DNA from 3 places in the Streptomyces sp. NPDC000410 genome. Region 3 is predicted to be linked to each of the others. Evidence: riboswitches for the same ligand, from Rfam matches in the RefSeq annotation. Region 3 holds a riboswitch; each other region holds the start of a gene.
What was found. Region 3 has a riboswitch for cyclic di-AMP ahead of ABT342_RS07190 (M23 family metallopeptidase). Riboswitches for the same ligand answer to the same signal wherever they lie in the genome.

Region 1 (3,265 bases), on a different contig from region 3:
GTCGCCGGCTTCACGGCGACCGGCTTCGCCTTCACCGAGAACATCCTGTATCTCGGCCGCGCCTTCGGCGAGGACCAGGAGTCCGGCCACGCGGGCTTCGCCTCAATCACCGCGGGGACGTTCTTCGTCCGGATCGTGATGTCGCCGTTCGCGCATCCGCTCTTCACGGTGATGACCGGTATCGGCTTCGGCATCGCGGCGTTCACCGCCCGGCGGCGCAGGTTCCGCAGGACCGTGCTGCCGCTGCTCGGCCTCCTGGTCGCGATGGGCATGCACGCCCTGTGGAACGGGTCGGCGGTGTTCAGCCCCTGGGGCTTCCTCGCGGTGTACGGGCTGTTCATGCTGCCCGCGGTCGGCCTGCTGACGTGGCTCGCCATATGGTCCCGCCAGCGCGAGCTGCGCACGATCTCGTCCCAGCTGCCCGCGTACGCCGCGGCCGGCTGGCTCTCCGCCGCCGAGCCGCTCGCCCTCTCCTCGATGCGCGCGCGCACGGTCGCCCGTGACATGGCGGGGCACCGGCACGGTCCGGCGGCGGCCCGCGCCGTGTCCGAGTACGAGGCGTTCGCGACGTCCCTCGCGTTCCTGCGTCACCGGGCCCACCGCGGGGCGGCGGGGCCGGACTTCGTCGCGCGCGAGCAGGAGCTGCTGCACCACCTCTGGCAGCGCAAGCACATAGCGGGCCCGGCACTGACGTACGCGGCGCGGGCGACGGGGCGGGTGTGGGTGCCCCCGCCGTACCGGGACTACGACGGCTACAACCCGTACCGCGGCTAGCCACACACGCCACACACGTGAGGGACCGTACGGGAGACAACAGAACGGCAGCTCTGGCGGTCGCCGGGTGGCGGTGCCAGAGCTGCCGTACGGGCCTTCGTGAGATCCGGCCCTAGACCGTGAGGCCCTTGCCGCGCAGCCACGCCATCGGGTCGATGCCGTCGCCGCCCGCCGTGTGCACCTCCAGGTGCAGGTGCGGGCCCGTGACGTTGCCGGTGGCGCCGACGCGGCCGATGGTCTCGCCGGTGCCGACCTTCTGCCCGGCGCCGACGGTCATCGACGACAGGTGGCAGTACCAGACCTCGGTGCCGTCCTCGAGCTCCAGCACGATGCGGTAGCCGTACGACCCCGACCAACCGGCCGACTTGATGGTGCCGCCGTGCACGGCCTTCGCCGGCGTACCCGTGGGCGCGGCGAGGTCGAGGCCGGTGTGGTAGCCGGAGGACCACATCGAGCCGGCCTGGCCGTACGTGGAAGTGATCGTGTACGAGGACGTCGGCAGGGAGTAGCTCGCGGCGAGCTTGGCGAGCCGCTCGGCCTCCGCCTTGCGCGCCGCCTCCTCGGCAGCCGCCTTCGCCGCCGCCTCCGCCTTCCGCTTCTCCTCGGCGGCCTTGGCCTCGGCCGCGGTCTGCTGCTTCTTGGCCTCCGCCGCGGCCTGTTCCGCTGCCGCCTGCTCCGCGGCCGCCTTGGCCTCGGCGTCGACCTTGGCCTGCTGCTGCTCGGCCTGCTGGAGGATCCGGGCGCGCAGGGCCTCGCCCGCGTCGGCGGTGGCGTCGGCGCCGCTGTCCGCCGAGGAGTCGATGGAAAGCGTGGTGAGGGGAGCCTCGTTCCCGCTCTGCGCGTCGGCCTCGTCCTCGTCCGAGTCGGAGATAAGGGAGCCCACACCCGGCAGCGACTTGGCGTCCGGGAGGTTGTCCGTGATGGTGTCGGGAAGGGATATGGAGACCGGCGGCTTGTCCTGCGCGGTGGCCATACCGCCCGCGCCGACGGCCGCGATGACGCCGACACCGAGGACGGTGGAGCTACGGGCCAGTCCATTGCGCTGCTTGACGACGCGGTGCCTGCCGCGGACCGGACGGACGGACTCCTCCGTCGGGTTCCATTCCTCCCCCGCGGCGGTGGGGGCCCACTGGCCGGTGGGGACCCACTCGGTGGTGGGGGGATCCTGGAGGGCAGGCTCGTTTGACGCCACGGGGGCGTGCTCCTTTCCTTCCTTCTCGCCTACCGGGTTAGCTGACGGGTTCGGAGCAGGAAGGTCTCCTACGAGCACCACGAAGGCGCCCGATTCACCCCAATTGGTGGTTCCCCGGTTCCCTTGCGGGATTCGGCGCGTGCGCACGGTGCCGTCTCTTGCGACGGCTGGGACGACCGCGCTGCGTTATCGAACGTTAATAGACACCCGGTCGTGATTCCAAGCCGTTCCAGCTGATCATTAACACCCTCGCCATGGACTTACCAGGGCACAAGCGGGCGGAATCGGGCGAGTTGACCGCCCCTCAACCGGAATCCCGTCACCACCATCTTCTGACAGTTCGTCAAATGTTATGCGGAGGGGCGCCCTTCGGCTACGTTCCGTAGCGCACTCGTGTCTACGGAGCACGCCCACGGGACACGTCTACGGAACCACCGGTACCGTTTTGCGCCGCTCCGGCTGCCGCTCCCCCGGCCGGCTGACCGCCAGCAGCGCCATGTCGTCCGTCGACTCGCCGCCCGTGTGCCGCCGTACGTCGTCGACGAGCGCGTCCAGCAGTTCCTCCGGGCCGGGGAAGATCCGGCCCCCGAGGCGTTCGCGCGGATCGTAGAAGACGCCATGCGCGTCCCGCGCCTCGGAGAGTCCGTCCGTGTAGAGGAGGAGGGTCGCGCCCGGCGGGTACGCGCTCTCGTCCGCCCGGTCCGGCCAGGAGGCCAGATCGCCCATGCCGAGCGGCAGCGCGGGCCGGACCGGCTCCAGCAGCTCCAGTGCGCCGTCCGCGTGCAGGAGCAGCGGCGGGGGGTGCCCCCGGTTGACCACCCGGACCCGGCCGTCGCCGCGCGGGATCTCGGCGAGCACGGCGGTGGTGAAGCCCTCGAACGCGTCGAGCCCGGAGCGCCGCGTCCCCTCCCGCGCGAGCGCGCGCTCCAGCCGCTGGGCCACCCCCTCCAGCGTGGACTCCTGCTCGGCGGCCTCCCGGAACGCCCCCAGCACGACGGCCACCGCCTCGACCGCGTCCAGCCCCTTCCCCCGTACGTCCCCGACCACCAGCCGGACCCCGAACGGGGTGTCCTGCACGGCGAACAGGTCCCCGCCGATGAACGCGTCCGCCTGCGCCGCCTCGTACCGCGCGGCGATCTGCAGCCCGCCGATCCGGTCGGCGGGCGAGGGCAGTACGGCACGCTGCGCGGCCTCCGCGATGACGCGCGCGGACGCCAGGCGCTCGCCGCTGCGGCGCACGACACGGTTGATGAAGAGGGCGAGAACGGACACCGTGACGACGGTCAGGAATTCGGTCGT
Region 2 (3,265 bases), on a different contig from region 3:
ACGCGGTGCTGTTCGGCGACCCCCAGCTGGCGCTCAGCGCGGTCTCGCGGGTCCTCGACATCACCCCCGAGGAGGTCCAGGCGGTCGCCCAGGCCCGGCTGCGCCCCGACAACAGGGCGGTGCTGGTGTACGAGCCGCTCGCGGCCACCGAGGACAACGACGACGAAGAGGGAGCGGTCCAGTGACCGACGCTGCCGTGACCATGGACTTCCACCCGCAGCCGCAGCCGGGCGAGGCCAAGCCGTGGGCCTTCCCCGCCCCCGACCGCGGCGCGCTCGGCAACGGACTGACGGTCCTGCGCTGCCACCGCCCCGGCCAGCAGGTCGTGGCGGTCGAGATCTTCCTCGACGCCCCGCTGGACGCCGAGCCCGAGGGCCTGGACGGCGTCGCCACGATCATGGCGCGGGCGCTCTCCGAGGGCACGGACAAGCACACGGCGGAGGAGTTCGCCGCGGAGCTGGAGCGGTGCGGCGCCACGCTCGACGCGCACGCCGACCACCCCGGCGTCCGGGTCTCGCTGGAGGTCCCCGTCTCCCGGCTGCCCAAGGCCCTCGGCCTGGTCGCCGAGGCGCTGCGCGCGCCGCTGTTCGCCGACAGCGAGGTCGAGCGTCTCGTACAGAACCGGCTGGACGAGATCCCGCACGAGACCGCGAACCCGGCCCGCCGGGCGGCCAAGGAGCTCTCCCGGCAGCTGTTCCCGGCCACCTCCCGGATGTCGCGCCCCCGTCAGGGCACCGAGGAGACGGTGGAGCGCATCGACTCGGCAGCCGTACGCGCCTTCTACGAGGCGCACGTCCGCCCCTCGATGGCCACCGCCGTCATCGTCGGCGACCTCACCGGCGTCGACCTCGACGCGGTGCTCGCCGACACGCTCGGCGCCTGGACCGGCGACAAGGCGGAGAGCCGTCCGATGCCGCCGATCACCGCCGACGACACGGGCCGCGTCATCATCGTGGACCGCCCCGGAGCCGTCCAGACCCAGCTGCTGATCGGCCGGATCGGCGCGGACCGCCACGACCGGGTCTGGTCGGCCCAGGTCCTCGGCACCTACTGCCTGGGCGGCACCCTCACCTCCCGCCTGGACCGCGTCCTGCGCGAGGAGAAGGGCTACACGTACGGCGTGCGCTCCTTCGGGCAGGTGCTGCGCTCCACGGCCCCGACCGCCCCGGGCGGGGCCACGGGCGCCGCGATGCTCGCCATCAGCGGCTCCGTGGACACGCCGAACACGGGACCGGCGCTGGACGACCTCTTCAAGGTGCTGCGCACGCTCGCCGCGGAGGGGCTGACCGACGCCGAGCGCGATGTCGCCGTGCAGAATCTGGTGGGTGTGGCCCCGCTGAAGTACGAGACGGCGGCGTCCGTGGCGGGCACGCTGGCCGACCAGGTCGAGCAGGGCCTTCCGGACGACTACCAGGCCCAGCTGTACGCGCGCCTGGCGGAGACCGGCACGGTCGAGGCGACGGCCGCGGCAGTCAACGCCTTCCCGGTGGACCGGCTCGTCACGGTCCTCGTCGGGGACGCACACGAGATCGAGGACCCGATCCGGGAGCTCGGCATCGGTGAAGTGACCGTTGTCACGGGCTGATTGAGCCGAGAGGGCCCGAAGAGGGCCGAGAGGGACCCCGGCCGGCAGGCATGCCACCGGGGTCCTTTTTATGTCCGCTTCGAGGGGGGATGTAGGTGTCTGCCCTGTGGCATGCACTACAAATCGGCGTGTCTGTTTGGTGATTGAATGATCTCCCGCTTAGCGTCTTCTGCGCTGCCCGTCAGTTGCACCAGCCGCACCCGCGGCATCGGGCAGCCATCGCCGAGTCCCCGTCCGGCGCGAGCCTGGGGAGCCGGGGACCCACATGTCCCCTGGGGTGAATCGGACGCCTTCGCACCCGGTGCGGAGGGGCCCGTAGGAGACCTTCCTGCTCCGAACCCGTCAGCTAACCCGGTAGGCGAGAAGGAAGGAAAGGATCAGCCACTACATGGCGTTCACCCGTGCCACCGGGAAGCATCGTGGTCCGAGCCGGCTGTCGCGCAGGAGCGCGGGCGTGGCCGGAGTCGCGACCCTCGCCACCACCGGAGTCATCGGAACCCTCGCCTCCCCGGCGGTCGCCGCCGAAGCGGAAAGCCTCTCCCTCGAAGACACCGGCCTGACCCAGGCCATCGTCGCTCCCGACTACCTCGCCGAGCAGATCGACGCCCAGGCCGAGGCCCAGCAGCTGGAGGCCGACCTCGCCGCCGCCCAGGCGAAGGCCGAGGCCGAGGCGAAGCGCAAGGCGGAGGCCCGCGCCGAGGCGGCCCGCGAGGCCGAGGAGCGCGCCGCCCGCGAGGCCGAGCGCAAGCGCCTGATGTCGTACACCCTCCCGGTCGCCGGCTCGTACGTCAGCACCAGCTACCAGGCGGGCAGCTCGCTCTGGTCCTCCGGCAGCCACACCGGCGTCGACTTCCATGCCGCCTCCGGCACTTCGGTCGTGGCCGTCGGCTCCGGCAAGGTCGTGGAGGCCGGCTGGGGCGGCGCGTACGGCAACAACATCGTCATCAAGATGAACGACGGTACGTACACCCAGTACGGCCACCTGGCGTCGATCGACGTCTCGGTCGGCCAGACCGTCACCCCCGGCCAGCAGATAGGCCGCGCCGGATCGACCGGCAACTCGACCGGTCCGCACCTCCACTTCGAGGCCCGTACGGGCGAGGACTACGGCTCCGACATCGACCCGGTCGCGTATCTGCGCGCGCACGGCGTGAACGTCTGAGACCTTCAGTGTCTGAGATCTTCGGCGTCTGAGATCTTCAGCGAAGGCCCCGGCTCGGGATGAACCGAGCCGGGGCCTTCGTCGTCTTCCGGCCAAAAGATATCCATGGATTCCCGTTCGCCGTCGGAAATTCCGTCCCCTTGCAATAGAGTCACCGGACAGGCAGGGCGATCGGGCAGAGATCCACGGGTTTCGCGAGGATTAAAGCGGAGGTTCGGTATGCGCATTCCAGCGCGCTCGGTATGCGCGGCGATCCGCGACGACATCATCACCGGTGTCTTCGAGCGCGGCAGCCGGCTCACCGAGGAGCAGCTGGCGCGCCGCTACGGCGTATCCCGCGTACCGGTGCGCGAAGCGCTGCGCACCCTGGAGTCGGAGGGCTTCGTGGTCACCCGCAGGCACGCCGGAGCCTGCGTCGCCGAGCCCACCGAGCAGGAGGCCGCCGATCTGCTGGAGATCAGGATGCTGCTGGAGCCGCTGGGTGCGGCGCGCGCGGCCCAGCGGCGCACGGAGGCGCA
Region 3 (3,265 bases):
CGACCCGGGGGACAGCGCCCACTTCGACTCGCTCACTCCGCACCGTATCGCCGCTGTCACGCGGGAGGGGGCCGAGCTGCTGTTCGTCCACACGCTGCTGCAGAGCCCCGACCCGCACGCGCACCCGCACGCCTGAGGAGGCCGCTGATGAACCAGGACCAGGAGCAGAAGTTTCCGGTCGGACTGATCGTCCGGCTCTTCGCCTATCTGGTGGCGGGCCACCTGTTCGCGGCGTTCCTCTATCTGCTGTTCAAGGTCGGGGCCGGCTGACCCGGTGTTTCGCCCGGTGGCTCAGAGCGCCCCGTCCAGGAGGCGCTCGCGCAGCCGCTCACGCGTCTGCGGCGTGATGCCCAGGCCGTCGGACAGGTAGCGCTCGGTGCCGCCCCAGGTCTCGTCGATGGTGTCGAACGCGGCGGCGAGGTACTCGGCGCGGGCGTCGAACAGCGGGCTCAGCAGCTCCATCACCTCCGGGGACATCCCGGCGGGCGCGTTCTCGCCGCGGCGCACCTTGTAGCGGCGGTGCGGGTCGTTCGACTTGAGGTAGTCGGCCTCGATGGCGTCGCGCTCGACGCCCACGGCGAGCAGCGAGACGGCTATGGACAGACCCGCCCGGTCCTTGCCGGCCGCGCAGTGCATCAGGGCCGGGACGCTGTCCTCCGCCAGGGCGTGCAGCACCCGGCTGTGCTCGGCGGTGCGCTCCTTGATGATGACCCGGTAGGACTCGATCATCCGGTTGGCCGCCTTGCCGTCGCCGAGGATGGACCGCAGCTGGTCCAGATCGCCGTCGCGGACCATCTTCCAGAACTCGGCGCCGTCGGCCGGGTCGGTGAGCGGGATGTTCACGTTGCGCACTCCGGGCAGCTCGACGTCCAGGCCGTCCAGCTTCTGGTCCGCGGAGTTGCGGAAATCGAAGATCGTGTGGAGCCCGAGCGAGGAGAGGAACGCGGCATCCGCGTCGGTCGCGTGCGCCAGGTGGCCGCTGCGGAAGAGCCGTCCGTACTGAACGCGCAGCCCGTCCACGGTCGGCAGTCCGCCCACGTCCCTGAAGTTGCGCACGCCCGACAGCTCGGGTTCGGTCGACGGGACCTCGGGCAGCTGCTGCGTCACGGGGGCTCCTGAGTGTCTGCGGTCGGCACGGCTCGCCGACGTAGGCGCGCTGTCGACGATACGACATTGGTTCCTCAGGCAATCATCTTGGTTGTGCGTTCGGTCGACCGTGCAAGGGAGTTGCCTCCAGGGCGGCTTGGGATCGAAGGTGTTCGGTTCTGCGTGAATTTGGTGGGTTGTGGTGATCGACACGGAGGGTGGCGGTCGCGCCTGGCTGCTGTGCGGGCGCGCAAGCGGTTACGCATGACCCGGTCGAGAGCGGTCCCCGGTTCGTCCGCCACGCTGCGCGGCGATCTTGGCGCCGTGGCGCTCCAGCAGTGCCGGATATAGGGGCATTGCTGGCCTACTGAGGCTTATGCCCGTATTAGGTCATCTGGGGCAACAAGCCCCGGTTGCGGGGGAGATGACGTCCATGCCGTGAGCGGGATCATATTGGTGACGTTCCGTCGCCGCGCGCCGCCGTCAAATTCCCCGCTCCTCAAGGGAGTCGAAGACCGTAATCCACGCAGGGTGACCGGGAAATCCCCGCGGATATCACGCGGGCGAATCAGCGGCCCAAGCGGTGGCTTGTTCGTGCCGACCGGGCTCGCTTACGGTCACCGCAATCCGGTCGGAACGCCTAATCCTGCCGTCGTCCGGAATATCGCATCTATCCACGTGTGGCAGGAGCGGGGGACCCAGTGAAACCGCCGGTCCGTCAATGCGGAGCGGCTCGGGGTGAAGTCGCGCACCTACGCGGCCGGGCAGCTCCAGCCCGAACCCGACAGCTCACTTCGCAGGCGCCGGAGAGGAATTCGCCATGCCCGCAATGGGTAAGCACCGCCGTTCGAGGAAGAACCCGATCACGCGCGGACTCGTCGCCGCGGGCACGGGTGGCGCCGTCATCGCGCTCCCGCTCATCGGTGCCACCGGCGCGCACGCGGCGGAGAAGTCCGCGCCTGCCGTCGCCCCGGAGCGGACTGTCTCCGTCGCCCAGCAGGTCGAGGCTCCCAAGGCTCCCCGGACCTACACGGTGGCGCCCGGCGACACCCTGGCGAAGATCGCCAAGGAGCAGAAGGTCAGCGGCGGCTGGAAGAAGCTGTACGCGGACAACCGCTCCGTCGTGGGTGCGAACCCCTCCGTGATCCGTCCGGGTATCCAGCTGGCCATCGGCGCGAACGCGAAGCCCAAGGCCGCCCCCGCTGCCGCCCCCGCCGGGAAGGCCGCCCCCGCCGCGAAGACCCGCGTCGCCCCCTTCTTCGCCCCGGTCCCCTCCGCCGTCACCACCGCGTACAAGACCGCCGGAGCCATGTGGTCCAGCGGCTACCACACCGGCGCCGACTTCGCGGCCGCCACCGGGACCTCCGTGAAGGCCGTCGGCGCGGGCACCGTCGTCTCGGCCGGCTGGAGCGGTTCGTACGGCAACGAGGTCGTCATCCAGCACGCCGACGGCACCTACTCGCAGTACGCCCACCTCTCCCAGCTGTCCGTCTCGTCCGGCCAGAGCGTGCGCGGCGGGGAGCAGATCGGCCTGTCCGGCTCCACCGGCAACTCCTCCGGTCCGCACCTGCACTTCGAGGTCCGTACCACTCCGCGCTACGGCTCCGACATCGACCCGCTGGCGTACCTGCGCCAGCACGGCGTCTCGATCTGACGTGTCGTATTCCCGTTTCCCGGAAAGCTGACCAGGTGGTCTATATCACCCCGCGTCAACCCATCCCTACGGTGGCGTAAGTCACTTCGTGAGGTGAAGGATGTCTCGACGTGGCAGACGATTCGAGATCAAGAAAAAACAGTGCATTCGGGTCGTACGCGGCGATCGGTGACAGCTTCACCGAGGGCGTCGGGGATCCCGGACCCGAGGGACAGTTCGTGGGCTGGGCGGACCGCCTCGCCGTCCTGCTCGACGACCGCGTACCGGAACACACCTTCCGCTACGCCAACTTGGCGGTACGAGGCAGGCTGCTGGACCAGATCGTCGAGGAGCAGGTCCCGCGCGCCAAGGAACTCGCCCCCGACCTGGTGACGTTCTGCGCGGGCGGCAACGACATCATCCGCCCCGGCACCGACCCCGACGACGTCGCCGCGCGCTTCGAGCGCGCGGTCGCCGACCTCACCGGCGCGGTCGGCACCGTCATGGTGACCACCGGCTTCGACACCCGCGGCGTGCCCGTACTGC

Region 1: it holds a riboswitch for cyclic di-AMP, as region 3 does, so the genes downstream of both, ABT342_RS05400 (M23 family metallopeptidase) here and ABT342_RS07190 (M23 family metallopeptidase) in region 3, are expected to answer to the same signal.
Region 2: it holds a riboswitch for cyclic di-AMP, as region 3 does, so the genes downstream of both, ABT342_RS17115 (M23 family metallopeptidase) here and ABT342_RS07190 (M23 family metallopeptidase) in region 3, are expected to answer to the same signal.

What each region holds. Positions count from the first base shown of each region.
Region 1 is NZ_JBEPDM010000003.1:16,761-20,025, forward strand. It holds gene ABT342_RS05395 (PrsW family intramembrane metalloprotease) at 1-774, shown strand, start outside; gene ABT342_RS05400 (M23 family metallopeptidase) at 887-1,966, opposite strand; cyclic di-AMP (ydaO/yuaA leader) riboswitch at 1,978-2,114, opposite strand; gene ABT342_RS05405 (PP2C family protein-serine/threonine phosphatase) at 2,390-3,265, opposite strand, start outside.
Region 2 is NZ_JBEPDM010000014.1:34,515-37,779, reverse strand. It holds gene ABT342_RS17125 (M16 family metallopeptidase) at 1-185, shown strand, start outside; gene ABT342_RS17120 (M16 family metallopeptidase) at 203-1,585, shown strand; cyclic di-AMP (ydaO/yuaA leader) riboswitch at 1,796-1,960, shown strand; gene ABT342_RS17115 (M23 family metallopeptidase) at 1,974-2,747, shown strand; gene ABT342_RS17110 (GntR family transcriptional regulator) at 2,967-3,265, shown strand, end outside.
Region 3 is NZ_JBEPDM010000004.1:52,580-55,844, reverse strand. It holds gene ABT342_RS07205 (XRE family transcriptional regulator) at 1-136, shown strand, start outside; gene ABT342_RS07200 (DUF6126 family protein) at 148-270, shown strand; gene ABT342_RS07195 (tyrosine-protein phosphatase) at 292-1,107, opposite strand; cyclic di-AMP (ydaO/yuaA leader) riboswitch at 1,742-1,904, shown strand; gene ABT342_RS07190 (M23 family metallopeptidase) at 1,907-2,740, shown strand; gene ABT342_RS07185 (SGNH/GDSL hydrolase family protein) at 2,851-3,265, shown strand, end outside.